2 regions of the Nonomuraea sp. CX421 genome follow, and region 1 is predicted to be linked to the other one. Evidence: riboswitches for the same ligand, from Rfam matches in the RefSeq annotation. Region 1 holds a riboswitch; the other holds the start of a gene.
What was found. A riboswitch is a leader RNA that binds a small molecule or an ion and turns the genes downstream of it on or off. The one in region 1 is predicted to bind glycine.
Positions count from the first base shown of each region.

Region 1 (14,534 bases):
TGCTGGCGGGCAAGGCTGGCGGCGAAGAGCACCTGCCGGCCTTCATGATGGTCCCGATGGCCGTCCTGGCCGGCGCGCCCATGGGGTTCGTCAGGCGGTGGCCGTTCGCGGTGAGCCTCTACCTCGCGGCCTTCCTGATCTTCACCGACCAGGTCGGCTCCTTCACCTCCCACACCGTCCAGGTGCTGCTCTGCGTCGCCGTCGGATCGGTCGCCCACCGGTGCGCCTGGCGCGCCGTCGTCCTGTCGCTGGCCGCCACGACCGTCGCCACCGCGATCAACCTGGCCGATCCCGGCATCGCGCTCACCGCCGAAAACTGGCTGTTCACCGTGCTCGTGCCCCTGCTGCCCGCCGTGATCGGCGGCTACCTGCGCGGCCCCGCCGGCCGGCTGGAGAACGACGACATCACGTCCGACGTGCTGCTGGCGGGCGGCGGGGTGGCCGTCGCCGTGCTGAGCACCTGGACCGACTGGCACGGTGACGCACTGCCGGTGTGGCTGGCCGGGCTGCTCGCCGTGTTCGCCGGGCTCTCCCTCGGCGTGAGCAGGAGGATGCCCGGGCTGGTCTTCCTCTTCCAGGGCGCGCTGCTGGTCGCCGCCGACCGCTACCTCGCCGAGGTGGTCACCACCTGCCTGGTGCTGACGTTGATCGCGCTCGCCGTGTTCGCCTTCCGCGTGGCGTCCTGGACCTGGACCGTCGCCGCCTACCTCGCGGGCTGCCTGCTGACCGCGACGGCGGTCGTGGCCGACGCCGGCACCGAGGTCACGCCGTTCCGGGTGGCGGTGCTGATGGCGCTGGTGATCACGCCCATCGCGATCGGCCGCTACCTCGGCGTCCGGCAGGCCGTGGCCGCGGCCGAACGGCTGCGCGCGGGCGAGTCGGCCCGCCTGGCCGTCGCGCAGGTGCGCGCCGACCAGCTGGCCGAGCGCGAGCGCATCGCCCGCGAGGTGCACGACATCGTCGCCCACCACGTCGGCGCGATGGTGCTGCGGGCCGGCGCGGCCCGCTACGCCGCGCCGGAGGGGCCCGTCGCCGACGCCCTGGGCGACATCCGCGACACCGGCCACCAGGTGCTGCAGGACCTGCGCGGCCTGCTCGACGTGCTGCGCGACCCCGAACGCCGGCCGGGCCTGCTCGCCGACCCCGCCGACGTGGTGCGCGAGTCCGCCGAGAGGATGGCCGCCGCCGGGTTGCTGGTGGACCTCGACCTCGATCCGGCCGCCGACCAGGCGCCGCTCGTGGCGCGCGCCTCAGCCGCCCGCATCGTCCAGGAAGGCCTCACCAACGTGCTCAAACACGCCGGACCCGGCACCGAGGTCCGGGTCACCCTCGCGTCCGCCGGCGAGGGGCTGGCCATCGAGATCCGCAACGGCCGCCCGCCCACGGCCATCGAGCGCCTGCCCTCCTCGGGCCGCGGGCTGGCCGGCATGCGCGAACGGGTCCGGGCGCTCGGCGGCACCCTGACCGCCGGCCCCGATGGGGAGGGCGGCTGGCGGCTGAGCGCGAGCCTGCCCGCCGCTGTGCCCGCCCCTGTGCCCGCCGCGCGGGCCGCCACGTGATCCGGGTGCTGGTCGCCGACGACCAGGCCCTGGTCCGCGCGGGCGTCCGGATGCTGCTGCAGGCCGCCGGCGACATGGAGGTCGTCGGCGAGGCCGAGGACGGCGCCGAGGCCGTACGCCAGGCCGGACGGCACCTGCCCGACGTGATCCTGATGGACCTGCGGATGCCCAGGGTCGACGGCCTTGAGGCGATCAGGCGCCTGCTCGCCGTCCGGCCGAACAGCCGGATCGTCGTGCTCACCACGTTCTCCGAGGACGCCGACGTCTACGCCGCGCTGCGCGCCGGCGCGGTCGGCTTCCTGGTCAAGGACGACGAGCCCGAACGCATGGTCGACGCGGTGCGCCGGGCCGCGGCGGGCGAGCAGTTGCTCGGCCCGTCCGCGCTGCGCCGGGTCGTCGAGGGCTTCCTGGCCGCCGGAGAGCGGGCCGCCACGTCCGTGCCCGCCGGGCTGACCGCGCGCGAGCTGGAGGTGCTCGCCCTGGTCGGCACCGGTCTGTCCAACGCCGAGATCGCCGAGGAACTGCACGTCGGCGTCACCACGGTCAAGACCCACATCGGCGCCGCGATGGACAAGCTGGGGCTGCGCAACCGCATCCAGGCGGCCGTCGTCGCCCACCGCAGCGGACTGGTGGACGAGGACTTCCGCCCCGTACGTCATCCCCGGGGCGGACCGCCGGATAATCCGGCAGGCTGACGACCGGCGGCGCCCCGCGCCGCGACCATGTGGTCCTCACCGTTCCAGGAAAGGACCACACCATGCACGAGACGACGGCTCCGGCCGCGCCCCCCGCCCAGGGACAGGCCGCGCGGGTGCCCGCCGGGCTCCTCTACGGCCTGCGCGTCGTGGTCATCGCGCACGCGGCGGCCCTGCTCGTGGCCGCGTCGCTGGCCGGCCAGTCGGTGGCCTCCGGCGAGGCGCTGACCGAGGCCCACGTCATGGCCGGACTGGTCGTGCACCTGGTGGGGCTGGCGCAGATCGTCTTCGCGGTGCTCGTCTGGCGGCCCGGACACGGGGCGGGCTGGCCGGCGCTCGCCAGCACGGCGCTCTTCCTGGCCGGGATGGCCCAGCACGTCACCTGGTCGGCGCTCGGCGCCCACCTGCCCAACGGGGTGGTCATGTTCGGGCTCATCACCGCGGTGCTGATCTGGGTCTGGTCGCCGCGGGCCGCCAGGCGCAAGTAACCTCGGCGGTGTGTATGTGAAGATCTGCGGCCTCCGCGAGCCCGGCCACGTGACGGCCGCCGTCGAGGCGGGCGCCGACGCCATCGGATTCGTGCTGACCGCGAGCCCCCGCCGGGTGACGCCCGAACGGGCGGCGGAGCTGGCCCGGCCGGTGCCCGCCCACGTGCTGACCGTGGGGGTCTTCCGGGGCGAGGACCCGGCGACGGTGCGGGCGGCCGCGCTGGCGGCCGGGGTGCGCGCGATCCAGTTGCACGGGGCGCACCCGCACGACGACTTCACCGCGCTGAAGGACCTCGGCCTGACCCTGGTCAGAGCCGTCGACGCGGCGGCCGACCTGCGCTGCGGCGCCTACGACGAGCACCTGCTCATCGTCGACGCGCCTCGCCCCGGCTCGGGAGAGCCGTGGGACTGGGCCGCCGTGCGCGGCCGCCCCTCCGGCCGCTGGATGCTCGCGGGCGGGCTGGGCCCGGCCAACGTGGCCGAGGCTGTCGCCGCCGCCGCGCCCTGGGGGGTCGACGTGTCGAGCGGCGTGGAGGTGGCGCCCGGCGTCAAGGACCCGGCGCTGATCGCGGAGTTCGTCCGGGCCGCCCGCCGTCCGGGCTGAGCGGCTTCGGCCTCCGGCGATGAGATCGCCGCCCCGGGGCTTTCGCGTGTCGGGGCGGGCAGGTGGCCGTGATGGGTCACCCGGCGGGCCGCTGGGGCCACAGGTGACGCAGTAGGGTCTGCTGCGTGAGCGAAACTTCCGCCGAGGACCGCATCTGGACGATTCCTAACCTGTTGAGCTTCCTGCGTCTTCTCGGCGTGCCTGTGTTCCTCTGGCTGGTTCTGGGGCCGAAGGCCGACGGCTGGGCCATCGCCGTGCTCGCCCTCGCCGGGTTCACCGACTGGCTCGACGGCGTGATCGCTCGCAGGTTCGACCAGACCAGCCGGCTCGGCAGGCTCATCGACCCGGCCGCCGACAAACTGTACGTCTTCGCGACGATCCTGGCGTTGCTGGTGCGCGACATCATCCCGTGGTGGCTGGTGGTCGCCATTCTGGGGCGTGAACTCTTCGTCGCCTGTTTCATTCCTGTACTTCGCAAACACGGATATAAGGCACTTCAAGTGCATTTTCTGGGCAAGGCCGCCATGTTTAGTCTCATGTACGCCTTCCCTCTGCTGTTCCTCGCCTCGCACACTGGCTGGTACGCCGATATGGCCCGAATTGTCGGGTGGGCCTTCGCCCTCTGGGGAACGGGTCTGTACTGGTGGGCAGGGTTGCTGTATGTGATACAGGTGCGTCGGCTCGTAACTGCGACCTCTAAGGAGTGATCGGGTGAAGGCGGTCGTCATGGCGGGCGGGGAGGGGACTCGGCTGCGTCCGATGACCGCCAACCAGCCCAAACCCCTGCTTCCTGTAGCCAATCGCCCGATCATGGAACACGTGTTGCGCCTGCTCAAGCGGCACGCGGTCACCGAGACCGTCGTCACGGTCCAGTTCCTTGCCGCACTCGTGCGCAACTACTTCGGCGACGGCGACGAGCTCGGGATGAGCCTGCAGTACGCCACGGAGGAGCTGCCCCTCGGCACGGCGGGCAGCGTCAAGAACGCCGCCGACCGTCTGCGTGACGACCGCTTCCTCGTCATCTCCGGCGACGCTCTCACCGATATCGATTTGTCAGATATGGTCCGGTTTCATCGCGAAAATTCGGCGCTTATCACGATCGGCCTGAAACGCGTCCCGAACCCGCTCGAATTCGGGATCATCATCGTCGACGAGTCCGGCCGGGTGCAGCGCTTCCTGGAGAAGCCCACCTGGGGCCAGGTCTTCTCCGACACCGTCAACACCGGCGTCTACGTCATGGAGCCCGAGGTCCTCGACCGGGTCGCGGCCGGCGAGCCCGTCGACTGGTCGGCCGACGTGTTCCCCGACCTCCTCGCCGCCGGCGCCCCCATCTACGGCTACATCGCCGACGGCTACTGGGAGGACGTCGGCAGCCACGACAGCTACCTCAAGGCCCACGCCGACGCCCTGTCCGGCCGGGTCAAGCTGGACATCGGCGGCTTCGAGCTCTCGCCCGGCGTCTGGGTGGCCGAGTCGGCCTCGATCGACACCGACGCGGTGCTCAAGGGCCCGCTGCTCATCGGCGACTACGCCAAGGTCGAGGCCGGGGCCGAGCTGCGCGAATACACCGTCCTGGGCAACAACGCGGTGGTCCGCGAGGGGGCGTTCCTGCACCGCGCGGTCGTGCACGACAACGTCTACCTCGGCCCCGGGACCCACCTGCGCGGCTGCGTCATCGGCAAGAACACCGACGTGATGACCGGCGCCCGCATCGAGGAGAACGCGGTCATCGGCGACGAGTGCGTCATCGAGCCCGAGGTGTACGTCTCCAGCGGCGTCAAGATCTACCCGTTCAAGACCATCGAGGCCGGCGCGGTCGTCAACACCAGCGTCATCTGGGAGTCGCGCGGCCAGCGCAGCCTCTTCGGGCCCAAGGGGGTCAGCGGGCTGGTCAACGTGGAGATCACCCCCGAGCTGTGCGTACGGCTGGCCAGCGCCTACGCGACGACCCTGAAGAAGGGCGAGCACGTCGTCACCGCCCGCGACTCCTCCCTGGCGGCCAGGGCGCTCAAGCGGGCCGTGATCGGCGCGCTCACCGCCAGCGCCATCAACGTGCTCGACCTGCAGGCCGCCCCGCTGCCCGTGGCCCGCTTCCACACCTCCCGCGAGTCGGCCGCCGGGGGCATCGCGCTGCGCACCAGCGCCGGCGACCCGCAGAGCGTGGACATCGTGATCATGGACGACCGGGGCGCCGACCTGCCGGCGGCCGCCCAGCGCAAGCTGGAACGGGTCTTCTCCCGGCAGGAGTTCCGCCGGGCCTTCCCCGGCGAGATCGCCGAACTCGCCTATCCGGCCAGGGTCGTCGAGGACTACGCGTACGAGCTGCTGCGCCGCGTGGACATGACCGGCATCCGCGACATGAAGGTGGTGGTCGACTGCGCGGGCGGCACCTCCTCGCTCGTCCTGCCCACCCTGCTCGGCCGCGTCGGGGTCGAGGTGCTCACGGTCAACGCCCGGCTCGACGAAGCCTCGCCCACCGAGACGCTCGCCGAGCGCCGCCGCGATCTGCAACGCCTGTCGGAGCTGGTCAGCTCCTCGCGGGCGGCGTTCGGGGTCCGCTTCGACCCGGTCGGCGAGCGGATCGCGCTGGTGGACGAGATGGGCCAGCTGATCGGCGAGGAACGGGCGCTGCTCGTGGTGCTCGACCTGATCGCCGCCGAGCGCGGGGGCGGCCGGGTGGCCCTGCCCGTCACCACCACCAGGGTGGCCGAGCAGGTCTGCCGCTTCCACGGCGTACAGGTGCAGTGGACCTCGACCGCCCTCGACGCGCTCACCTCCGCGGCGGCGGAAGACGACATGATCTTCGCGGCCGACGGCCGGGGCGGCTTCGTCGTGCCGGAGTTCACCCCGGCCATCGACGGGCTGGCCGCGTTCATGCGGCTGCTCGGGCTCGTCGCCCGCACCCGGCTCTCGCTCAGCCAGATCGACGCCCGCATCCCCGAGGCCAAGCTGCTCAAGCGGACCGTGCCGACGCGCTGGGCGGCCAAGGGGGCGGTGATGCGGTCGGTCATCGAGTCGGCCGAGGCGGGCTCCGACGGGCACCGGATCGACACCACCGACGGAGTGCGGGTCGTGGGCGACGACGGCAGCTGGGTGCTGATCCTGCCCGCCGCCACCGAGCCGGTCACCGACCTGTGGGCCGAGGCCCAGGACGTCGACACCGCCCAGTCGCTTCTGGAACGTTGGGCCAGAATCGTCGAGGACGCGGCCACTTGAGGGTAATATCGCCCTCTGTGATCTTGACCGGACGCTCGCGCCGGGGCTTGCATGATCGTATGGTGGGAAACGCGCGGCGGCATGGACCTTCAGGCTCGGGCGGCGGTAACTTTGTCACCGTCCGAACTGTCGTCCAGCGCCCCGCCTTGACCTTTGCCGTTCAGCAGCGTAAGTTGCGGCATTCGCAAACTTGAAGAGCGAAGCGAGGCGCGCCCCGAGCACCGTCGCCGCGTCTTCGCGGTAGGAGGCCGAGCCGATCGATGCCGAGCGTCTACTGCACGCAGTGCGGGCACGCCAACCCCGAGGATGCCCGTTTCTGTTCCCGTTGTGGGTCACCGCTGACCAGACCCGAGGTCTCCGCGGATACCACCTCGACGATCTCCGTCGCGGGAATCGAGGCGTACGAGGCTGAGACCGGAGACATGCTCCTGGCCGAGCGGGCGCTGGTCGAACAGCTGCCGCCCGGCACGGCGTTGCTCAGCGTGACCAGGGGCCCCAACCAGGGCAGCCGGTTCCGGCTGGACAAGGACCTGACCACCACCGGGCGCCATCCCGAGAGCGACATCTTCCTCGACGACATCACGGTCTCGCGGCGTCACGTCGAGTTCTACCGGCACCGCGGGGGCCAGTTCTCGGTGCGTGACGTGGGCAGCCTCAACGGCACCTACGTCAACAGGGAGCGCATCGAGGAGGTGCCGCTGCACTCCGGCGACGAGGTGCAGATCGGCAAGTTCCGGCTGGTCTTCCTGATGCGGACCGCCGCCGGCGCATGAGCTCGCAGGCGGCACGCTCGCACATGAGCATCGGGGAGGTGCTCGCGCTCCTGCAGGGCGAGTTCCCCGACGTGACGATCTCCAAGATCCGCTTCCTGGAGGGCGAGGGTCTCATCGAGCCCGAGCGCAGTCCGTCGGGTTACCGTAAGTTCACCCACCTGCACGTGCAGCAACTGCGCTACATCCTCACCGAACAGCGCGACCACTACCTCCCGCTGCGGGTGATCAAGGACAAGATGGCCGAGGAGCTCGGTCGTCCGCGCGCCGTGCCGGAAAGCCGCGAGGTGCTGCTCAGCCGCGCGGAGTTGCTGGAGGCGGCCGGGCTCGACGAGGAGACCCTCGCCGAGCTCGAGGACTACGGCCTGCTCGCCGCGCGGGCCAGGCGCTACGACCAGGACGCGCTCGACGTCGCGCGCAGCGTCGGCGCGCTGTCCCGGTTCGGGCTGCACGCCCGCCACCTGCGCGCCGTCAAGGCGGCGGCCGAGCGTGAGAGCGGCCTGGTCGAACAGGCGGTCGCGCCGATCCTGAAACGCCGCGCGCCGGGCGCGATCGGCGAGGCCGACGAGATCGCCAGGGAGTTGTCCTCCCTGCTGCTCGAACTGCACGCCGCCCTTGTGCGCGCGGGGGTGCGCGGCGTTCTGGGGCGATGAACCGGACCGGCGGGACATTCGAGGCCCACCGGGTGTTACGTTGAATTGCAGAAGCGGACCAGAAATGAGCCGTGCCGGGTCACCGGCCGGTCGATACGGAGCAGCCCGTGTTGCAGATGGAGGTCGTGGGCGTTCGGGTAGAAATGCCCACAAATCAGCCGATCGTCTTGCTCAAGGAGGCACACGGGGAGCGGTTCCTTCCTATATGGATCGGCATGACCGAAGCGACGGCCATCGCGTTGGCCCAAGCGGAGGAGCCGCCTCCCCGGCCGCTCACGCATGACCTTTTCCGGGACGTGCTGAGCGCGCTGGGCGTCGGCCTGCGTGCCGTCAACATCGTCGCCCTGCGCGAAGGCATCTTCTTCGCCGACCTCGTCTTCTCCAACGGCGTGGAGGTGAGCGCGCGGCCGTCCGACTCGATCGCGCTCGCCCTGCGCACCGGGGCACGCATCTTCGCCAGCGAGGAGGTCGTCCAGGAGGCAGGGGTGATCATCCCTGACGACCAGGAGGACGAGGTGGAGAAGTTCAGGGAGTTTCTTGACACGATCACTCCCGAGGACTTCGGCAGGGCGGGGTAGGTATTTCAGTGCATTTACGCTTCACGACGCGCCGAGCCGGATCGTTGACTGCGCATGGTCACGGTCCTACGGTGCAAGTGAAACCCGTGGTCGCCCTTTACTAACCCCCAGATCAGACCATGGGATGAGAGAAAGCCGGAGGTCCGCGTGGCGGTCAGCAGCGGCGAGGGAAAGACGGCCGGCCAGGAAGATCCGGTGCGGCGTGAGAGTGCGCGGCAGCGTGCCGGAGAGCAGGGGCTGCTTTTCGACGAGCAGCCGGCGACGCTGCCGATGGACATCGGCTACCGTGGCCCGACGGCCTGTTCGGCGGCCGGCATCACCTACAGGCAGCTCGACTACTGGGCGCGCACCGGCCTGGTCGAACCCACGATAAGGGCCGCTCAGGGCTCCGGTTCGCAGCGCCTCTACAGCTTCCGCGACATCCTGGTGCTCAAGGTCGTCAAACGGCTGCTCGACACCGGGGTCTCCCTCCAGCAGATCCGCACCGCCGTCCAGCACCTGCGTGACCGCGGGGTGGGAGACCTCGCGCAGATCACCCTGATGAGCGACGGCGTCAGCGTCTACGAGTGCACCTCGGCCGACGAGGTGATCGACCTGCTCCAGGGCGGCCAGGGCGTGTTCGGCATCGCGCTCGGCCGGGTCTGGCGTGAGGTCGAGGGCTCGCTCGCGGAGCTGCCGGGGGAACGCGCGGCGGTCGCGGACACCGTCCCGGCCGACCACCCCGCTGACGAACTGGCCCAGCGGCGACGGGCTCGCCGCACAGGGTAGTAATCTAGGACAAGCTGGCAACCCCGTGCGGGAGAGTCCCCGGCCTGACCGGGGCGCCGAAGGAGCAACCTCCCCGGAATCTCTCAGGCACCCGTACCGCTCGGGCGAGGCAACTCTGGAAAGCAGGCGCGTCCGCCAGGCGCGTCTCACCGACGGTGCAAGCCCTCTGGGTGAAGCTCTCAGGTCGACATGACAGAGGGGGAGATCCGGCACGCGCCCGCGCCCCGGCGCCGGTCTCCACAGCCTCGGGAGGCATCTCCATGACCGACCTGTCACTTCCGCCGTTCTCGACCCGGCACATCGGCCCATCGGAGTCCGAGCAGCAGCGCATGCTCGAGAGCGTGGGCTTCGAATCGGTCGCCGACCTGGTAGCCGTGGCCGTGCCCGAGGGCATCAGGACGAAGGACCGGCTGGCGCTGCCCGCCGCGGCGAGCGAGCACGAGGCCATCGCCGAGCTGCGCGCCCTGGCCGGCCGCAACCGCGTCCAGACCTCCATGATCGGGCTGGGCTACCACGACACCATCACGCCCGCCGTCATCCGGCGCAACCTGCTGGAGAACCCCGGCTGGTACACCGCCTACACGCCCTACCAGCCCGAGATCTCGCAGGGCCGCCTCGAGGCGCTGCTGAACTTCCAGACCGTGGTGACCGACCTCACGGGGCTCGACGTGGCGGGCGCGTCGCTGCTCGACGAGGCCACCGCCGCCGCCGAGGCCATGACGCTGGCCCGGCGGGCCGGCCGGTCCAAGAGCTCCGTGTTCGTCGTCGACGCCGACGCGCTGCCCCAGACCAAGGCGGTGCTGACCACCCGAGCCGAGCCGCTCGGCATCACGCTCGTCGAGCACTCCCTCGACGGCGACCTGCCCGAGTGCTTCGGCGTGCTCGTGCAGTATCCGGGCGCATCCGGCCGGGCCCGCGACTTCCGCTCGGTCGCCGCCGCCGCGCACGACGCGGGCGCCCTCGTGGTGGCCGCCGCCGACCTGCTGGCGCTCACCCTGCTCGCCGCCCCGGGCGAGCTGGGCGCCGACATCGCCATCGGCTCCTCCCAGCGGTTCGGCGTGCCGTTCGGCTTCGGGGGGCCGCACGCGGCGTACATGTCCGTACGCGAGGGGTTGCAGCGCCAGATGCCCGGCCGCCTCGTGGGCGTCTCGATCGACACCGACGGCGACCCCGCCTACCGGCTGGCCCTGCAGACCCGCGAGCAGCACATCCGCCGCGAGAAGGCGACCAGCAACATCTGCACCGCCCAGGTGCTGCTCGCCGTCATCGCCGGGATGTACGCCGTCTACCACGGCCCCGAGGGGCTGCGCCGCATCGCCTCCCGGGTGCACCGGCACGCCGCCGTGCTGGCCGAGGCGCTGCGCCGGGCCGGCGTCGAGGTCGTGCACGACGAGTTCTTCGACACCGTGCTGGCCCGCGTGCCCGGCCGCGCGGCCGACGTCGTGCGTGAGGCCGCCGGACGCGGCGTCAACCTCTGGCGCGCCGACGCCGACCACGTCTCCGCCGCCTGCGACGAGAAGACCACGACGGCCGAGCTCGAACACGTCCTCGCGGCCTTCGGCCAGGTGCTCGGCCACGAGGCCGGCACGCGGGCCGAGCTCGACGAGCTGGCCGCCGACGCTGGGCTCGACCGGCTGCCCGCCACGCTGGCCCGCGAGTCCGGCTACCTGACCCACCCGGTCTTCCACAGCCACCGCTCCGAGACCGCGATGCTGCGCTACCTGCGCAGGCTCCAGGACAAGGACATCGCGCTCGACCGGTCGATGATCCCGCTCGGCTCGTGCACGATGAAACTCAACGCGACCACCGAGATGGAGCCCATCACCTGGCCCGAGTTCGCCGCGATCCACCCCTACGCGCCCGAGGAGCAGACCGCCGGATACCGCGAGCTGATCGAGACGCTGGAGGGCTGGCTGGCCGAGCTGACCGGCTACGACGCCGTCTCCATCCAGCCCAACGCGGGCTCCCAGGGCGAGTTCGCCGGGCTGCTGGCCATCCGCGCCTACCACCAGGCGAACGGCGACACCGGGCGCGACGTGTGCCTCATCCCGTCGTCGGCCCACGGCACCAACGCGGCCAGCGCCGTCATGGCCGGGATGCGGGTCGTCGTCGTGGCCTGCGACACCGAGGGCAACGTCGACCTGGCCGATCTCGACGCCAAGATCGCCAAGCACGGCCCCGAGCTGGCCGCCATCATGGTCACCTACCCGTCCACGCACGGCGTCTACGAGGAGACCATCACCGAGATCTGCGCCAAGGCGCACGACGCCGGCGGCCAGGTCTACGTCGACGGGGCCAACCTCAACGCGCTGGTAGGACTGGCCAAGCCGGGCCACTTCGGCGCCGACGTGTCCCACCTCAACCTGCACAAGACGTTCTGCATCCCGCACGGGGGCGGCGGTCCCGGCGTCGGCCCCGTCGCGGTCCGCGGTCACCTGGCCGCCTACCTCCCCGGTCACCCGCTGCGCGACGGCTCGCCGGTCGGCCCGGTCTCGGCCGCCCCCTACGGCTCGGCCGGCATCCTGCCGATCTCCTGGGCGTACATCAGGATGATGGGCGGCGACGGCCTCACCGCGGCGACCGAGCAGGCCATCCTGTCGGCCAACTACCTGGCCCGGCGGCTCGCCCCGCACTACCCGGTGCTCTACACCGGGCGCGGCGGGCTGGTGGCCCACGAGTGCATCGTGGACCTGCGCCAGATCACCAAGGAGACCGGCGTCACCGTCGACGACGTGGCCAAGCGGCTCATCGACTACGGGTTCCACGCGCCCACGATGTCGTTCCCCGTCGCCGGCACGCTGATGATCGAGCCCACCGAGAGCGAGGACCTGGCCGAGCTCGACCGGTTCGCCGACGCCATGATCGCCATCCGGGGCGAGATCGCGCGGGTCGCCTCCGGCGAGTACGACAGGACCGACAACCCGCTGCGCAACGCCCCGCACACCGCCGAGGCCGTCACGTCCGACGCGTGGGAGCACCCCTACTCCCGCGGCGAGGCGGCCTACCCGGTGCCCTCGCTGCGCGACGGCAAGTACTGGGTTCCGGTGCGCCGCATCGACCAGGCCTACGGCGACCGCAACCTGGTGTGCTCCTGCCCGCCGCTCGAGGCGTACGAGGACTGACCTCCGCGTCGTCCCGCGGCCCCTTCCCGCCCGCCGGGGGAGGGCCGAGGGACGTTCCGGTCCGGGAGTGTCAAGTCGGCAGACATGATCAGCCGGAGTGGTTAGGCTCGGTGCGATCGTCGCCGAAGGAGCTCTCTTGACGTCATCCGAGCTGGAGACCCCGCCTCTCGACACCGCCCGCCGCCTGGCCGAGGACGGCGACCTGGAGGGGGCCGCGGCCATCCTCACCGAGCTCGCCGCCGACCCCGACGGGCCCGACCGGGCACAGGCGGCCGTCGGTCTGGCCGTGGTGCTGGAGGAGCGTGGCGACGTCGAGGGCGCCCGCGCCGCGGCCAGGACCGCGCTGGCCACCGGCCATCCCGAGTTCGCCGCCCAGGCGGCCTGCCACCTGGCGCAGGGCTTCGAACGCGAAGGGAGAGCCGAGCAGGCCAGGGGCGCCTGGCAGGCGGTGCTCGGTGTCGGCACCCCCGCCTACGTCCCGCTGGCCCACCTCGCGCTGGCCCGGCTCGCCGCGGAGGCCGACGACTACGACGAGGCCGAGAGCGCGCTGCGCTCAGCCGCCGAGGTGGCCGGTGACGACGACGAGCTGCGTGTGCACGCCGCGCAGCAGCTAGCCGACCTGCTGCTGGAGCGAGGCGAGCCCGGCGCGGCGGCCGAGGTGCTGCTGGAGGCTCTGGAGAGCGCCCCGGCTGACTCGGTGGCCCGGCTGCGGGTCCAGCTCGGCATCGCGCATCTGGAGCTCGCCTGCGCGGAGTTCGCCCAGGCGGTCGACGACGGCGGCGACGCCGCGACCAGCGGCCTGGCCATCGAGCTGCTCGCCCGCACCCTGCCACTGCGCGGCCGGCTCGACGATGCCGACCGCGTCTGGGCCTACGGCCTCGACCACGAGGACGAGGCGCTCGCGGGTGAGGTCCGGCTCCGTCACGGCCGCGACACCTGACGCGCTTCGCGCGCCCGGCGCCCACCCGCCCCACCCCGCCCGGCGCCCGCCCGGTGGCGCCTGCTCGCGCGGTCAGCCGCGGCGCATGATGGCCATGGCGGCGGCGATGTTGATGATCGCGATGGCCATCCAGGTGACGGCGAGGCCGAGCAGGCCGGCGTTGGCCGAGGCGATGGCGGTCAGCGGGACGCCCAGGCCCATGGAGCCCAGCGCGAGCGGGATCATCGAGGCGCCGGGGCCCTTGGACGGGCGCGGCGCTGGGCCATGACGGTGCAGCTCGGCGCTCACGCGGGCCGCGATCGTCGCGTCGAGCCGTTCGGCGAACGAGTCGACCAGCGCCGCCTCGTAGTCGGGGCCGAGGTCGCGGCGGGCGTCGAGCGTCGCCTGGAGATCCTCACGGATGGGTCGGTGGTCCGGCATGAAGACCATCCTCCCTGAGGGGCGGCACGCCGTCATCCCACCTGAGGGGCATGCCGCCCTCCTCCCTGAGTACGGTGCTGCCCATGAAGGTGGAGACGCCGCGTGGTCCGGCGACGGTCGAGGTCGATGAGGCGGAGCGGCCCAGGATGCTGCTGGTGCTGACCCACGGTTCGGCCGGGGGAGTGGACGCGCCCGACCTGCTGGCGGTGCGCGACGCGGCGCTGGGCGTGGGGGCCAGCGTGGCGCGGGTGACGCAGCCGTTCCGGCTGGCGGGGGCCCGAGCGCCCGGCTCGGCCGTCCGGCAGGACGAGGCCTGGGGCGTGGTGCTCGGCGAGCTGCGGGCCCGGTGGCCGGAGTTGCCGCTGGTGCAGGGCGGGCGGAGCAACGGCGCCCGGGTCGCCTGCCGCACCGCGCGGGCCGTCGGCGCGGTCGCGGTGGTGGCGCTGGCCTTCCCCCTGCATCCGCCGGGCAGGCCGGAACGTTCCAGGGCCGGCGAGCTGCGCGACGCCGGGGTGGACGTGCTCGTGGTCAACGGGGACCGGGATCCGTTCGGCGTGCCCGAGGCGGCCGACGCGGCACGGCTGGTCGTGCTGCCCGGAGAGGGACATGACCTGAAGAAGGACCCCGCCCGGGTGGGCGAGGTGGTGGCGGAGTGGATCGTCCGTTACGCCTGAGTCAGGCGGCGCCCACCACAGGGCGGTGGGGTGCGATGGCGGTGCCG
Region 1 covers NZ_JCADBK010000010.1:187,514-202,047, forward strand. The annotation lists gene AC5L3X_RS20270 (sensor histidine kinase) at 1-1,559, shown strand, start outside; gene AC5L3X_RS20275 (response regulator) at 1,556-2,254, shown strand; gene AC5L3X_RS20280 (hypothetical protein) at 2,317-2,742, shown strand; gene AC5L3X_RS20285 (phosphoribosylanthranilate isomerase) at 2,753-3,346, shown strand; gene clsA (cardiolipin synthase ClsA) at 3,472-4,053, shown strand; gene AC5L3X_RS20295 (sugar phosphate nucleotidyltransferase) at 4,058-6,562, shown strand; gene AC5L3X_RS20300 (double zinc ribbon and FHA domain-containing protein) at 6,823-7,335, shown strand; gene ftsR (transcriptional regulator FtsR) at 7,359-7,985, shown strand; gene AC5L3X_RS20310 (bifunctional nuclease family protein) at 8,093-8,563, shown strand; gene AC5L3X_RS20315 (MerR family transcriptional regulator) at 8,711-9,331, shown strand; glycine riboswitch at 9,350-9,440, shown strand; glycine riboswitch at 9,441-9,537, shown strand; gene gcvP (aminomethyl-transferring glycine dehydrogenase) at 9,592-12,453, shown strand; gene AC5L3X_RS20325 (tetratricopeptide repeat protein) at 12,590-13,393, shown strand; gene AC5L3X_RS20330 (hypothetical protein) at 13,466-13,813, opposite strand; gene AC5L3X_RS20335 (alpha/beta hydrolase family protein) at 13,897-14,487, shown strand; gene AC5L3X_RS20340 (DUF5999 family protein) at 14,489-14,534, opposite strand, start outside.

Region 2 (14,534 bases), on a different contig from region 1:
CGTCGAGGTGGTCCAGGTGCTCGGCCGAGTCCACGGTCAGCGTGATCTCCCTGGCCGCCCGCGCGTCACCGGCCAGCGCGGCGAGCGCCTGCCGGTCGGCCGTCGGGTAGGCCACCAGGACGTCGGTGAACCCCTCGGCCACCAGCCAGAGCGCCTCCGGCAGGGTGAACGCCATCAACCCGCGGAAGCCGTCCAGGTCGAGGATCCGGCGCAGCACGGGCCGCGAACGGATCGACTTGGTGGCCACCCTGATCGGTTTGCCTCCGGCGCGCCGCGCCATGTCCGCCGCGTTGGCGCGCATGGCGGCGAGGTCGAGGATCGCGAACGGGGGGTCGAGCGCCGCGGTGGCCCGGTCGTATCGCTGGCGGTCGTTCATACCAGGAGCGTAACGGCATACCGGGCAAAAGAATATGAGGGGAATTCACGTTACCTGTTTCGCCAGTAATGATCCCGCAAACGGGCGGCGAGGGCATGGTCGGTGCGATGCCCGCTCCGTGTACCTCTGATCGGTGTGATGACCACGCTCCAGCAGATACTGCCCGGTGCCGCCGTCGCCGCACCGGAGAGCCCGCTGCGCAGATCGCGCCGGGCGCTCAGACCCGCGCGCACCCCGGCGGGGGTCACGGTGGCCCTCGCGCTGACCGTGGCGCTGGCGCTCACCGCCGCGGAGGTGGCGACCGCGCTGGTGGGCCGGCCGCTCGGCCTGCTGCCGGTGGACCGCCTGATCGAGCTGGCCGGCCGGTCCTCGTGGCGCGACCTGTCACTCGGCGCGCTCGGTCTCGCGGCCGCCGGCCTGGTGCTGCTGCTCCTCGCGGCCGTGCCCGGCCGCTGCACGCTGGTGCCGGTCGAGGCCTCCGACCCCAACATCGTCATCGGCATCACCCGGTCCGGGCTGCGCCGCACCCTCCGCAACGTCGCCCAGGAGGTCGAGGGCGTCAACAAGGCGAAGGTACGGCTACGCAGGCGGACGATCGAGGTCACCGTGAGAACCGGCCCGGAGAGCACGGGCGCGATGCTCCGCCACGTCGGCAACGCCGTGGGCGACAGGTTGGCCGGCCTGGGCACCCTCTCCACGGGCGAGGTCGTGGTCCGGCTGCGCAGGAGGGGAATCTGATGCGGCAGTACACGGGCAACCGGATCGGCCTGGCCGTGGTCGGGGCGCTGATGCTGGTCATCGGCGGCTACGCCTGGGCGCGCGGCCAGGACAGGCTGCCGGGCCTGCCGTCACGGGCCAAGGTGCTGCCGGAGCGCGTCGCCGAGTTGATCGCCGAGCGGCCCTGGGCGCTGTGGCTGCTGGCGTTGACGCTGCTGCTGCTGGCCCTGGTCACGCTCCGCTGGCTGCTGATCAGCCTGGGCTGGGGCCGCCTCGGCGCCCGCTCCGGCACCGGGACCGCCATGCTCTGCGTCGGCCTCAAGGACATCGAGGGGCTCACCCGGGCGGGGGTGCGCGTCATGGGCAACGGCGCACGCCTGCGCGTCTCGGTCACCTGCCCGGCCGTGGCCGACGTGGGGGCCATGGTCGGCAAGCTCGACCGGGAGATCGTGGGCCGCATCCGCCGCGAGGTCCAGGACGACGAGCTCGACACCCTCGTCCGCCTCCACGTCCGCCGCTGACTCAGCCGCCCGGCCGGCTTCCCCGCCGGGGTCAGAGAGTGGAGGTGAGCCCCTCCGCGATCTTCTTCAGCTCGGCGTTGACGGCCCCGTCGCCGGCGAACTCCTTCGCGTAGATGGGGCTGAACGAGATCTCGGCCCACTGCCGGTCGCTCAGTCTGAGGAAGAGCGTCGGGGTGCCCTTCCCGCCGTCCTCGCCGACGTTCTGCACGACCAGGTAGCCGGTGCGGTCGCCGATGGTCACCTCCGCACCGTCCCCCTCGTCGCGGTAGTCCTGGATCCGGTCGCCGGGCTCCTGGACGGTCGCCTCCTCATGCATGACGATCTGGACACAGTAGCCGTCACGCCTGTCGCCCGTGTAGTTGTAGGAGGTCCAGTACCTGTCGCCGAAGTTCACCGACCAGTTGGACCACCGCAGGCGCTCGGGCAGGTAGCCCACCTTGACGTGCCCGAACTCTTTCCCGTCGCCCAGGTCCCCGAGGTTCGGCGGGTCGGACCGCAGGGGCGGGGTGTCGTCGATGGGTGGTTCCGGCGTCACGGAGACCGTGGCCTGATCGCCGGCCGTGGCCACCGAGCCGGCGGTCAGGAAGGCGACGGGCGCGGCGACGACGACGGCCACGGACGCGGCCACCGCGGCGGCCCAGGCCCTTCTCCTCTTGTGCCGGGAGGAGCGCAACACCCGCTCCGCCAGGTCGGGCGCGGCGTACAGGCTCGCGGTCTCGTCCGCCATGAGCCGGCGGATCTCTTCCTCAAGCGTGGGCATTCCTGATCACTCCTTCCACTGTTTCCCGGCCGAGCGCCGAGCGGAGCTTGGCCAGGGCCTTCGACGCCTGGCTCTTGACCGTGCCGACCGCGCATCCGAGCACCTCGGCGGTCTGTGTCTCGCTGAGGTCCTCCCAGTACCGCAGGACGACCACCGCGCGCTGCCGGGGCGGCAGGGCGCGCAGCGCCTCCATGAGCACATGACGCAGGTCGGCGTCGGTCGCGCGGGCCGACGTCTCCGGCGGGCTGTGCATCGGGATGACGCTGAGGATCGCCCGGCGGCGGGCGCGGCTGATGGCGGTGTTGACGATGACGCGCCGCACGTAGGGCTCAAGGCTTTCGTGGCGGACCCGGTGCAGGTTCCGGTACGTACGCTCCAGCGCCGTCTGCAACACGTCCTCGGCCTCCGCCCTGTCGCCACAGGCGAGATAGGCGACCCGCAGCAGGCTCGTGCCACGTGCGGCCACGAAAGCGCTGAAATCATGTTCCACGGCGCTCATGGTTGTCTGTCCGGTTTCACGCCTCCTAATACGCCTCGGCCTTCGCGATCGTTGCCCGCCGACGAGGAACAGTTCGCGGGCAACCGTTGGCCGGGACCCAGGCGTATGGACAGTTGTGACTTCGCACCCATGGAGGAAACTTATGAAGTTCGCAACCGCGTCGGCCCGGCGGCTGATCAGCCTCGGTGTGGGCCTGGCCGTGGGAGCGGCCGTCCTGGGCGTGCCGGCCGCCGCGGCCGCTCCCCCGGAGGGCGCCTACTGGCACACCAGGACCCTGACGACGACCACCCACCCCTGGCGGTTCGGCACCAAGTCGCACCCCTACTCGCTGCTCCAGCAGGAGATCACGGAGAGGTGGACCGCGCCCGACGGCAGGTCGTGGTCCGGGTACCGGGAGCTGGGGTCGCTGCCGAAGAGCGCGGCGGACAAGAAGGCGTGGCAGCGCGACGGCTCGCCCACCAAGTGGACCGAATCGATCGACGGCAAGACCGTGAAGTTGTCCACCCAGCCCGCCAAGGGCCGCGTGGACCAGGCGCCGCCGCCGAACTCGTTCTTCTTCGCGGAGCAGTGGCTGACGTACGACGAGGTCCAGCGACTGCCCGCCGACCCGGACCGCCTGAAGGCCTGGGTCGCGGAGGCGGGCCGGGTCGGCCGCGAGAACTCCATCGGCGGCAACTGGCTCTCGGCCCTGCCTGAGATCCTGTACGACCTTCCCGCTCCGAAGGAGGTCCGCGTCGCGGCCTACCAGGCGCTGCTGACGATGCCGGGCGTGCGCGCTGAGGGCAACGCGAAGGACAAACTGGGCAGATCCGGCACGATCCTCCTGATCGACAGGCCGGGCGGGAAGGGCACGGTCCCCATCAAGGTGAGACTGATCGTGGACACCGGCAGGATGGCGCTGCTGTCACAGGACGACACGGCCACGTACCCGAAAGAGCAGCTCGTGATCAAGACCAGCAAGCTGGTCGAGTCCGGCTGGACCGACTCCCCGCCGGCCGTGCCGGCCCTGCCCTGACGGGTGCCACGACAGCTCGAACCGGTGACCGGGCCGTCAGCACTCGATGACGTTGACGGCCAGGCCGCCGCGGGACGTCTCCTTGTACTTGTCGAGCATGTCGCGCCCGGTGTCGCGCATCGTCTTGATGGCCTTGTCGAGGGCGACGAAGTGACGTCCGTCGCCGCGCAGCGCGATGCGGGCCGCGGTGATGGCCTTGATGGAGGCGACCGCGTTGCGCTCGATGCACGGGATCTGGACGAGGCCGCCGATGGGGTCGCAGGTCAGGCCGAGGTTGTGCTCGATGCCGATCTCGGCGGCGTTCTCCACCTGTTCGGGCGTGCCGCCGAGCACCTCCGTCAGGCCGGCCGACGCCATCGAGCAGGCCGAGCCGACCTCGCCCTGGCAGCCGACCTCGGCCCCCGAGATGGAGGCGTTCTCCTTGAACAGCACGCCGATCGCCGCCGCCGTGAGCAGGAAGCGGACCACGCCCTCGTCGTCGGCCGACGGGACGAAGCGGGAGTAGTAGGTCAGCACGGCCGGGATGATGCCGGCGGCGCCGTTGGTGGGAGCGGTGACGATGCGGCCGCCGGCGGCGTTCTCCTCGTTGACGGCCAGCGCGAACAGCGACACCCAGTCGAGCGCGCGCAGCGGGTCGGTCTCCGACGCCTCGGTCTGCAGGCGGCGGTGCAGCTGGTTGGCGCGCCGCTTGACCTTGAGGCCGCCCGGCAGCACGCCCTCCTTGGAGATGCCGCGCCGCACGCACTCGGACATGACCTGCCACAGCCGCAGGATCTCGGCGCGGATCTCGTCCTCGGTGCGGCCGAACGCCTTCTCGTTCTCCATCATCAGGGCGGAGATCGACAGGCCGGTGGCGGTGCAGTGCTTGAGCAGCTCCTCGCCGGTCGTGAACGGGTAGGGCAGCACGGTGTCGTCCGGCTTGATCCGGTCGGCGCCGGTGGCGTTCTCGTCCACCACGAAGCCGCCGCCGACCGAGAAGTAGACCTTCTCGCGCAGCGGCTCGCCGGAGTCGGTGTAGGCGGTGAAGCGCATGCCGTTGGGGTGCTCGGGCAGCGAGATCTTCCGCTCGAAGACCAGGTTCTCGCCGACCACGAACGGGATCTCCCGTGTGCCGTACAGCTTGACCGTGCCGGAGTCGCGCATCTCCGCGAGCCGGGCGTCGATGCCGTCGACGTCCACCAGCTCGGGCTTCTCGCCCGACAGGCCCAGCAGGACGGCCTTGTCGCTGCCGTGGCCCTTGCCGGTCAGGCCGAGGGAGCCGTACAGGATGGCGTCGACGCGAGACGTCCGCGGCAGCAGGCCGTCGTCGTGCAGGCCGCGGGCGAACCTGTGCGCGGCGGCCATCGGGCCGCCCGTGTGGGAGCTCGACGGGCCGATGCCGATCTTGAAGAGGTCGAAGACGCTGATCGCCATGGAGATGCGCCTCTCAGCAGGGCCGGGGCCCGGCAGGGCCCCGGCGGACGGTCAGGACTCGCCTGAGGTGAGCGCTGTGTATTCCTCGGCGGACAGCAGGTCCTCGGGGTCGCCCTCGACGCGCACCCGGAACATCCAGCCCTCGCCATAGGGGTCACTGTTGGCCAGCGACGGGTCGTCCACGATGGCCTGGTTGACCTCGACGATCTCGCCGCCCACGGGGGCGTAGATCTCGCTCACGGACTTGGTCGACTCCACCTCGCCGACGGAGTCACCGGCCGCGATGCTGGCGCCCGCCTCCGGGAGCTGCACGTAGACGACGTCACCAAGGGCCTCCGCCGCGTACGCGGTGATGCCGACCGTCACCGTGATGCCGTCGTCCAGCCCGGCCACCCACTCGTGTTCCTTGGTGTAGCTCAGGTCGTCAGGGATGTTGCTCACTTGTTCCTCCTGTAGAAGGGCAGCTCCACCAGGTCCACTGGTTCATGGCTGCCCCGGATGTCCACGGCCAGACCTGCTTCGGCCCCGGTGTCGACGTAGGCCAGCGCGATGGGCTTGCCCAGGGTCTGGGAAGGCGCCCCGCTGGTGACCTCGCCGACGACGGCACCGTCCTTGGTGACCGGGTACCCGTGGCGGGGGACCCGGCGGCCACGCGCGACCAGGCCGACGAGCCGGCGCCGGGGCGGGGTGTCCTTGACCGCCTCCAGTGCCGACCTGCCGACGAAGTCGCCCGGCTTGTCGAATTTCACCACTCTGCCCAGTCCCGCGTCGAACGGGGTGAGCTCCGGGCCCAGCTCGTTGCCGTAGAGCGGCATCCCGGCCTCCAGCCGGAGCGTGTCGCGGCTGGACAGCCCCGCGGGCAGCAGTCCGTACGGCTCACCCGCCACGGTCAGGGCCTGCCAGAGCGGCACTGCGTCCTGGGCGGCCACGAACAGCTCGAAGCCGTCCTCGCCGGTGTAGCCGGTGCGGGCGATCAGCGCCTCCCGGCCGTCGACCAGGCCGGGCAGGCCCGCGTAGTACTTGAGCCCGGCGAGGTCGGCGTCGGTGAGCGTGGCGAGGATCTCCTGGGCGCGCGGCCCCTGCACGGCGATCAGCGCGTACTGCTCCGAACGGTCCTCCACCACCGCGTCGTACGGCTTGGCGCGGTCCGTCAGCTCCGCCGCGACCTTCTCGTAGTTGGAGGCGTTGGCCACCACCATGAACTCCTCGTCGCCCAGCCGGTAGACGATGAGGTCGTCGAGCACGCCGCCCCGCTCGTTGACGATCATGGTGTAGCGGGCCCGGCCGGGCGTGAGCGCCGACAGCTGCCCGACCAGCGCGTAGTCGAGCGCCTCGGCCGCCTGGGGGCCGGTCACGAAGATCTCGCCCATGTGCGACAGGTCGAACAGCCCGGCCGCCTGCCGGACGGCGTTGTGCTCGGCGGACTCGCTGCCGTAGCGGAGCGGCATGAGCCAGCCGGCGAAGTCGGTCAGGGTCGCGCCGAGACTCTCGTGAACGTCTCGCAGCGGTGTCGGTCGGGACATAGGTCGCACCTCAGGGCAGGGTCGGATGCCAGGATCCTCCCCCTCTGTCATCGATGCCTGAGAGCTTCGCCCAGGATTTGCCCGGACTTTCACCTTCGGCGAGGCCGCGCGGGACCTGCTTTCCAGAGGTCACCTCGTCCGTGCGGTCCTTTGCCTTGAGAGGTTCGCGGGGAGGGCTTGCTCCTTCAGGGGCCCTGGATGGCGGTCAGGGCGCTCTCCCGCACGGTTTTGTCGGTGATGTCCGCAAGCCTAGTGCCGGGACGGTGGTGTTGTCGCGTCCCGGCCCCGTCGGATCCCATGCGGGCGGGCGAGGCCCGCCCGCCCGTCAGCAGGCCGCGACCAGGGCCTCGAACAGGACGCGGTCCGTGGCCGCCTCCGGATGCCACTGGACGGCCACGGCGAAGTCGTGCGTGTCGAGCTCCACCGCCTCGATGATGCCGTCGCCGGCCGTGGCCGTGACGGTGAGCTCCGGGGCGAGGCGGTCGATGGCCTGGTGGTGATAGTGGGGGACGTCGACGGGGCCGTCACCCAGGGCCTTGGCCACCCGGGTGCCGGGGACGGGGCGCACCGGGAGCTCGCCGAAGTGGCCGGGCGAGGGGGAGTGCCCGGTGTGGCCGACCACGTCGGGGAGATGCTGGTGGAGGGTGCCGCCGAGCGCCACGTTCAGCACCTGGAGGCCCCGGCAGATGCCCAGGAACGGCAGCCGGGCTTCCAGGGCCGCCTCCATCACCGCAAATTCGGCCTCGTCCCGAAATTTCCGGATGTAGCCGGTGGTTGGCTGCTCGGCCTGGCCGTACCGCGCGGGGTCGATGTCGCCCCCGCCGGCCAGGATGAGCCCGTCGAGCCGGCCCACCAGCGAGGCCGGCTCACCGGCCGGCGGCAGCAGCACCGGCTGGCCGCCCGCCGCCGTCACCTGCTCCACGTACATGTACGGCAGCAGCGCGACCGGCAGATCCCACACGGTGTAGCGCGCCGGCTCGACGTAGGTCGTGATCCCGATGACCGGACGCCGCGTGATCCCGCCCACTACAGCGGCGTGACGTAGGCGCTGGAGATGCCGCCGTCGACCAGGAACTCCGAGCCCGTGATGAACGACGCGTCATCGCTGGCCAGGAACGCCACCGCCGCCGCGATCTCGGCAGCCTCGGCGAAGCGGCCGACGGGCACGTGCACCAGGCGGCGCTGCGCCCGCTCCGGGTCCTTGGCGAACAGCTCCCGCAGCAGCGGCGTGTTGACCGGCCCGGGGCACAGGGCGTTGACCCGGATGCCCTCGCGGGCGAACTGCACGCCCAGCTCGCGCGACATCGCCAGCACCCCGCCCTTGGAGGCGGTGTAGGAGATCTGCGACGTCGCCGACCCCATGACCGCCACGAACGACGCCGTGTTGATGATCGAGCCCTTGCCCTGCCGGCGCATGTAGGGGATCACGTGCTTGCAGCACAGGTAGACGCTGGTCAGGTTGACCTCCTGCACCCGCCGCCAGGCGTCGATCCCGGTCTCCAGGATCGAGTCGTCGTCGGGCGGCGAGATGCCGGCGTTGTTGAACGCGATGTCCACGGAGCCGTAGGTGTCGAACGCCGTCTGGTACATCCGCGCCACGTCGTCGTCGCTGGTCACGTCCGCTCGGACGAACAGCCCGCCGACCTCGGTCGCGGCCTTGGCGCCCGCCTCGGCGTCGACGTCGGCGCAGACCACCTTGGCGCCCTCCTCGGCGAACCGGTGGGCGGTGGCCAGCCCGATGCCGCTGCCCGCGCCGGTGATGACGGCGACGCGGTCCCGCAAACGCTGCATAGATGTCACTCCGTTGAGGTGGATCGCCCGCTGGTCGAGGCGGGCCGATGTCAGTCCGTTGAGATGAAGACGTTCTTGGTCTCGGTGAACGCGGTGAGGGCGTCCGGGCCGAGCTCCCGGCCGAGACCGGACTCCTTGAAGCCGCCGAACGGTGTCCAGTAGCGCACCGAGGAGTTGGAGTTGACCGACAACGCACCGGCCTCGACGGCGCGCGCGACGCGCAGCGCCCGCCCGACGTCTCGGGTCCAGATGGAGCCGCTCAGCCCGTAGCGGGTGTCGTTGGCGATCCGTACGGCCTCCGCCTCGTCGGCGAACGGCACCACCGACACCACCGGACCGAAGATCTCCTCGGTGAAGGCGCGGTCGGTGAGCCGCGAGGTGAGCACGGTCGGCGGGAACCAGTAGCCCTTGCCGGACGGGCACGAGCCCTGCAGGTAGGGCGTCCCGTCGACGAAGCCGCGCACCCGGGCCAGGTGCTCGGCGCTGACCAGCGGCCCCATCTCGGTGCTCTCGTCGAGCGGGTCCCCGACTCTGATGCCGGTCACGGCCGCGCTGAGCCGCTGGAGGAAGTCGTCGTAGACCTCGGCCTGGACGAGCAGCCGGGACCGGGCACAGCAGTCCTGTCCGGAGTTGTCGAAGACGGCGTAGGGAGCGGCTTTCGCCGCCTTCTCCAGGTCTGAGTCGGCGAAAACGATGTTCGCCGACTTGCCGCCCAGCTCCAGCGTGACCCGTTTGACCTGGGCAGCGGCCTTCGCCGCGATCTCCTTGCCCACCTCGGTGGAGCCGGTGAACACGATCTTGGCCACGTCGGGGTGCTCGACCAGGCGGGCTCCCGCCACCTCCCCTGCTCCAGGCAGGACCTGGAGCACCCCCTCGGGGAGGCCCGCCGCCAAGGCCAGCTCGGCCAGCCTCAGCGCGGTCAGCGGAGTCCATTCGGCGGGCTTCACGATCACCGTGTTGCCCGCCGCCAGCGCCGGGGCGACGCCCCAGCTCATGATCAGCATGGGGAAGTTCCACGGCACGATCACGCCGACCACGCCCAGGGGCTCCTGGAACGTGACATCGACGCCGCCGGGCACCGGAATCTGCCTGCCGTGGTTGCGCTCGGGCGCCCCGGCGTAGAAGTGCAGCACGTCGCGGACGGCGCCGGCCTCCCAGCGGGCGTTGCCGATCGGGTGGCCCGCGTTGGCGACCTCCAGCAGGGCCAGCTCCTCGCGGTGCGCGTCGACCAGGCCGGCGAACGCGCGCAGCAGCCGGGCCCGGTCACCGGGCGACACCTCGCGCCAGGTCGCGCAGGCCCGCCGGGCCACCGCCACCGCCCGGTCGACCTCGGCCGCGCCGGCCAGCTCCACCTCGGCGACGACCTCTTCCGTCGCCGGATTGATGATCTTCATGCCCCCGTCACATTCTCTCGAATCCGCGGAACAGCTCCCAGTCGGTCACCGCCGCGTCGTACGCGGCCAGCTCCACCCGGGCGTTGTTCGCATAGTGCTCCACCACATCTTCGCCGAACGTCTCGCGGGCCAGCTTCGACCCCTCCCACAAGGCCAGCGCGTCGCGCAGCGTCGTCGGCACCGTCTCGGCTCCCGAGGCGTAGGCGTTGCCCTCGAAGGCGTCCTCCAGCGCGAGCCGCTCGTCGATGCCGCGCAGCCCGGCCGCGACGAGCGCCGCGACCGCGAGGTACGGGTTGACGTCGCCGCCGGGCACCCGGTTCTCCACCCGCAGCGACGGCCCGTGGCCCACCAGGCGGAGCGAACAGGTGCGGTTGTCCACGCCCCATTTGACCGCGGTCGGGGCGAAACTGCCGGGCACGAAACGCTTGTAGGAGTTGATGTTCGGCGCGTACAGGAGAGTGAGCTCGCGCAGACAGGCCAGCTGGCCGGCGATGAACCGGGCGCCCAGCTCGGACAGCCCGTACGGCCCCGGGCCCGCCATGACCGGCTCGCCGTCCCCGGCGCGCAGTGAGATGTGGATGTGGCAGGAGTTGCCCTCGCGCTGGTCGGGCTTGGCCATGAAGGTGATCGACCTGCCCTCCTGAGCGGCGATCTCCTTGGCGCCGTTCTTGTAGATCGAGTGGTTGTCGCAGGTGCGCAGCGCCTCGTCGAAGCGGAAGGCGATCTCGTGCTGGCCCAGGTTGCACTCGCCCTTGGCCGACTCGACGTACAGGCCCGCCCCCTCCATGCCGAGCCTGATCCGGCGCAGCAGCGGCTCGACGCGGGAGGTGCCGAGCAGGGAGTAGTCGACGTTGTAGAGGTTGGCCGGGGTCAGGTCGCGGTAGCCGCGCCGCCAGGCGTCCTCGTAGCTGTCGTCGTAGACGACGAACTCCAGCTCGGTGCCGACGTAGGCGGCCATCCCCCGGTCGGCCAGCCGGGCGAGCTGCCCGCGCAGGATCTGGCGCGGCGAGGCGGACACGTCCTCGCCGCTCTCCCAGGCCAGGTCGGCCATCAGCAGGGCGGTGCCCTCCAGCCACGGCACCCGGCGCAGCGTCGACAGGTCGGGCCTCATCACGAAGTCGCCGTAGCCGCGCTCCCAGGACGACATCGCGTAGCCGGCGACCGTGTTCATGTCGACGTCCACGGCGAGCAGGTAGTTGCACCCCTCAGCGCCGTGGTGCAGCACCTCCTCCAGGAAGTAGCGCGCGGACAGGCGCTTGCCCTGCAGCCTGCCCTGCATGTCGGCGAGCGCGAGCAGAACGGTGTCGATCCGCCCGGCCGTGACCTCGTCGCGCAGCTCGTCGACGGTGAGGAATCCGGGACTGACTCGTTCGCTCACGTATCGTGGCTCCGATCCGGTCTAAGGCGCTTTCCCGTTGATTGGGCTAGTGTCAGACCATTGATGTGCATCGTGGGATCGCTTGTCAAGACCTGAGGACACCTTGGACGATTCGGCGCGTTTGATGACAGTGTTGCGCCCGGTCAGGGCGGGCAACGCCTTCGAGGAGACCGTGGAACGCCTCCTCCAGGCGATCAAACTGGGCGTGGTCGGGCCGGGCGAGAAACTGCCCCCCGAGCGCGAGCTCGCCGTCCAGCTCGGCATCAGCCGCGTCACCCTGCGCGAGGCCATCCGCGCCCTCCAGGAGGCCGACTACCTCGACGTACGGCGAGGCCGCTACGGCGGCGCGTTCGTCACCTATGTCCCGCCCCGGCCCGACACCGGTGACCTGCGCCGGGTCGTCGCCGACATGGGCACGGACGACCTGGCCGACGCGCTGACCTTCCGGATGGCCGTGGAGTGCGGCGCCGCCGCGGTGCTCGCCGCGGGCCCGCTCACCGGCGACCAGCGCGACCTGCTGTGCCGCCGGCTCGCGGACGTCAACGAGGCCGGCGTCGAGGACTACCGGCGGCTCGACACCGCCTTCCACCTGTCCGTCGCCGAGCTCACGGGCTCGTCGCTGCTGGCCACCGCCTGCGCCGACGCCCGCCTGCGGGTCAGCGACCTGCTCAACGCCATCCCGATGCTCCAGGCGAACCTCGACCACTCCGCCATCCAGCACGAGGCCATCGTGGCCGCCATCCTCGCGGGCGACTCCGAGGCCGCCCGCCGCGCGGTGTCCGAGCATCTGGAGGGAACCGCCGCCCTCCTGCGCGGGTTCCTCTCCTGACCGGACGCCTCCTGACCGGACGGCTCCTGAACAAGATGCGGCCGCTGCGGTGCGAGGTGGGGCGGCCGACCTCGTAGCATCGAGAGCAAGGTCATGGGGGATTGGTTCCAGCACAGCATCATTTCGACAGGACGGCTGCCGCTGTTCTGTTTCTTCGTCGCGCTGATCGTCGCCTTCATCGCCACCCGCGTCAACGTCCGGCTGATCCGGGCCAAGGTCGGCTGGTTCCGCGACGTCAGCGTCGGCGAGATGCACATCCACCACGTGGTGTTCGGCGTCGTGCTCATGCTGGGCGGCGGCGTCGCCGGGCTCGTCCTCTCGTCCGCCTCACAGGCCGGCTACGCCATCGCGGCGTCGGTGTTCGGCGTCGGGGCGGCGCTCGTGCTCGACGAGTTCGCGCTGATCCTGCACCTGCACGACGTCTACTGGGAGGAGGACGGCCGCGCCTCCGTCGACGCGGTGTTCATCGCGGTCGCCGTCACAGGGTTGCTGCTCATCGGCCTCCGGCCGCTCATCTGGGACTACGGCTCCTGGCTCAACCCCGCGGTGCTGATCGTGGCCAACCTGCTGCTGGCCGTCGTCACGCTGCTCAAGGGCAAGATCTGGACGGGGATGGTCGGGCTGTTCCTGCCGGTCCTGCTGATCGTCGGAGCGGTACGCCTGGCGCGGCCCGGGTCGCCGTGGGCCTACTGGTTCTTCGCGAAGGGCTCACCGCGTAAGATGGCGACGGCCGTGCACCGGGAGGAGCGGTGGCGGCGACCGGCCATCCGAGCGAAGATCGCTTTCCAGGAGTTCCTCTCGGGGCGCCATGATCTGCCGTCCAGCAGGCGGCGAGATCGGCATACTTAGGACATGTCGCTTCCTTTGCGAGGGGACGGGAGCGAGCAGTCGCTGCCCGAGCCGATCGGCCTCGACGAGGCGGTGGGCCTCAGGATGCGCGCCCTGCACGAGAGGGGCCTCGCCCAGGACTTCATCGACGTCGCCGCCGTGGCCCACCACTATTCCTTCCGCGACCTCGAACGCCTGGCCCGCTCGCACAACGAGCTGTTCTCCCTGCGGGAGCTCGTCATGCGACTGGAGTTCGTCGACTCCATCGCCGACGAGGAGTTCGAGGCGTACGGGCTGGACGAGGACCGCATCCGGGAGGTCCGGAGTTTCGCCGCCGCGTGGGCCGAGGACATCAAGCTGCGGCGGGCCGAGGAGGGCGACATCGACTACGACGATCCCGACCTGCCCGACATCGACTGAAGCTCATCGTGCCTCTTCGGCTGGCGGGCACGGTCAGAGGGAGGCCACGGAGCGGAGGGCGAGGCCGGCGCCCAGAAGGATCACCATTGCGGCCGTGCCCAGGGGGGCGAGCCCCGACAGGCGCGTCGCCAGGCCGCGCCCGGCCGCGGCCCCGCGTTCCAGCCGGTCGACCAGTTTGACCAGCAGCAGGCCCGTGACGGTGAGCGTCGCCGCCATGCCGACGCCGTACGCGGTGACGAGTGCGACCCCGAACCAGGTACGGCCCAGTGCGATCGCTCCCAGCAGCACGATCAGCGCCGACGGGCTGGGCACCAGCCCGCCCGCGACCCCGAGCCCGACCAGCCCACCTCGCCCACGCTCGTGCCTGTCACCACCCCCGAAGACATGCCCGTGCCCATGTCCGTGTCCGTGCCCGTGTCCGTGTCCGTGCCCGTGTCCGTGCCCGTGCCCGTGCCCGTGCCCATGGCCGTGGGCGTGGGTGCCGTTGCGGGCGGACTTGAGGAGGCGGAGGCCGATGACGGCGATCAGCAGGCCGCTCGCCACCCCCAGCCAGGCCAGCACCGACTCGCCGGCCAGCGCCGTGAACGCGCTGAGCAGCAGCCCCACCACCAGCACCCCGGCCGTGTGGGTGGCCGTCACCGTGGCGCCCACCACGACCGCGTCACGAGGCCGTCCCCGCCGCCCGGCCAGGTAGGCGGCCATGATGGTCTTGCCGTGCCCGGGGATCAGCGCGTGGCCGGCGCCGAGCACCACCGCGAGGCCCAGGGCCAGCAGTCCGAGCGGCGCGGTGAGCCGGTCGGAGCCGATCAGCGCGGTGAACGTCCGGTCCAGGGCCGCCAGGGCGTCGCCGATCGGGCCGCCCACCGAGATCTCGCCACTGATCCCCCCGCTGGTGCCGCCGCCGGGCGCGTCCGGAGCGTCCGAGCCACTCGGGGCACCTTGGGACGAACCGAGGGAGGAACCGGGGGAGGCGACGGTCAGCGTGGCGGCCCGCTGGTCGAGCGGGTCGGCCAGCAGGTCGTCGGGGTAGCGGCGCAGTTCGTCGCTCACGCTGGCCGAGGGCACCGACG
Region 2 covers NZ_JCADBK010000028.1:57,441-71,974, reverse strand. The annotation lists gene AC5L3X_RS33745 (amino acid deaminase/aldolase) at 1-376, opposite strand, end outside; gene AC5L3X_RS33740 (DUF6286 domain-containing protein) at 515-1,114, shown strand; gene AC5L3X_RS33735 (hypothetical protein) at 1,114-1,614, shown strand; gene AC5L3X_RS33730 (hypothetical protein) at 1,646-2,374, opposite strand; gene AC5L3X_RS33725 (SigE family RNA polymerase sigma factor) at 2,361-2,864, opposite strand; gene AC5L3X_RS33720 (hypothetical protein) at 3,016-3,888, shown strand; gene AC5L3X_RS33715 (L-serine ammonia-lyase) at 3,925-5,301, opposite strand; gene gcvH (glycine cleavage system protein GcvH) at 5,353-5,742, opposite strand; gene gcvT (glycine cleavage system aminomethyltransferase GcvT) at 5,739-6,824, opposite strand; glycine riboswitch at 6,859-6,957, opposite strand; glycine riboswitch at 6,958-7,055, opposite strand; gene AC5L3X_RS33700 (gamma-glutamyl-gamma-aminobutyrate hydrolase family protein) at 7,150-7,851, opposite strand; gene AC5L3X_RS33695 (3-oxoacyl-ACP reductase) at 7,851-8,615, opposite strand; gene AC5L3X_RS33690 (aldehyde dehydrogenase family protein) at 8,666-10,009, opposite strand; gene AC5L3X_RS33685 (glutamine synthetase family protein) at 10,017-11,387, opposite strand; gene AC5L3X_RS33680 (FadR/GntR family transcriptional regulator) at 11,512-12,216, shown strand; gene AC5L3X_RS33675 (hypothetical protein) at 12,310-13,065, shown strand; gene AC5L3X_RS33670 (hypothetical protein) at 13,069-13,464, shown strand; gene AC5L3X_RS33665 (nickel/cobalt transporter) at 13,498-14,534, opposite strand, start outside.
Region 2: linked by a shared signal. The riboswitch ahead of gcvT (glycine cleavage system aminomethyltransferase GcvT) and the one ahead of gcvP (aminomethyl-transferring glycine dehydrogenase) in region 1 are both predicted to bind glycine.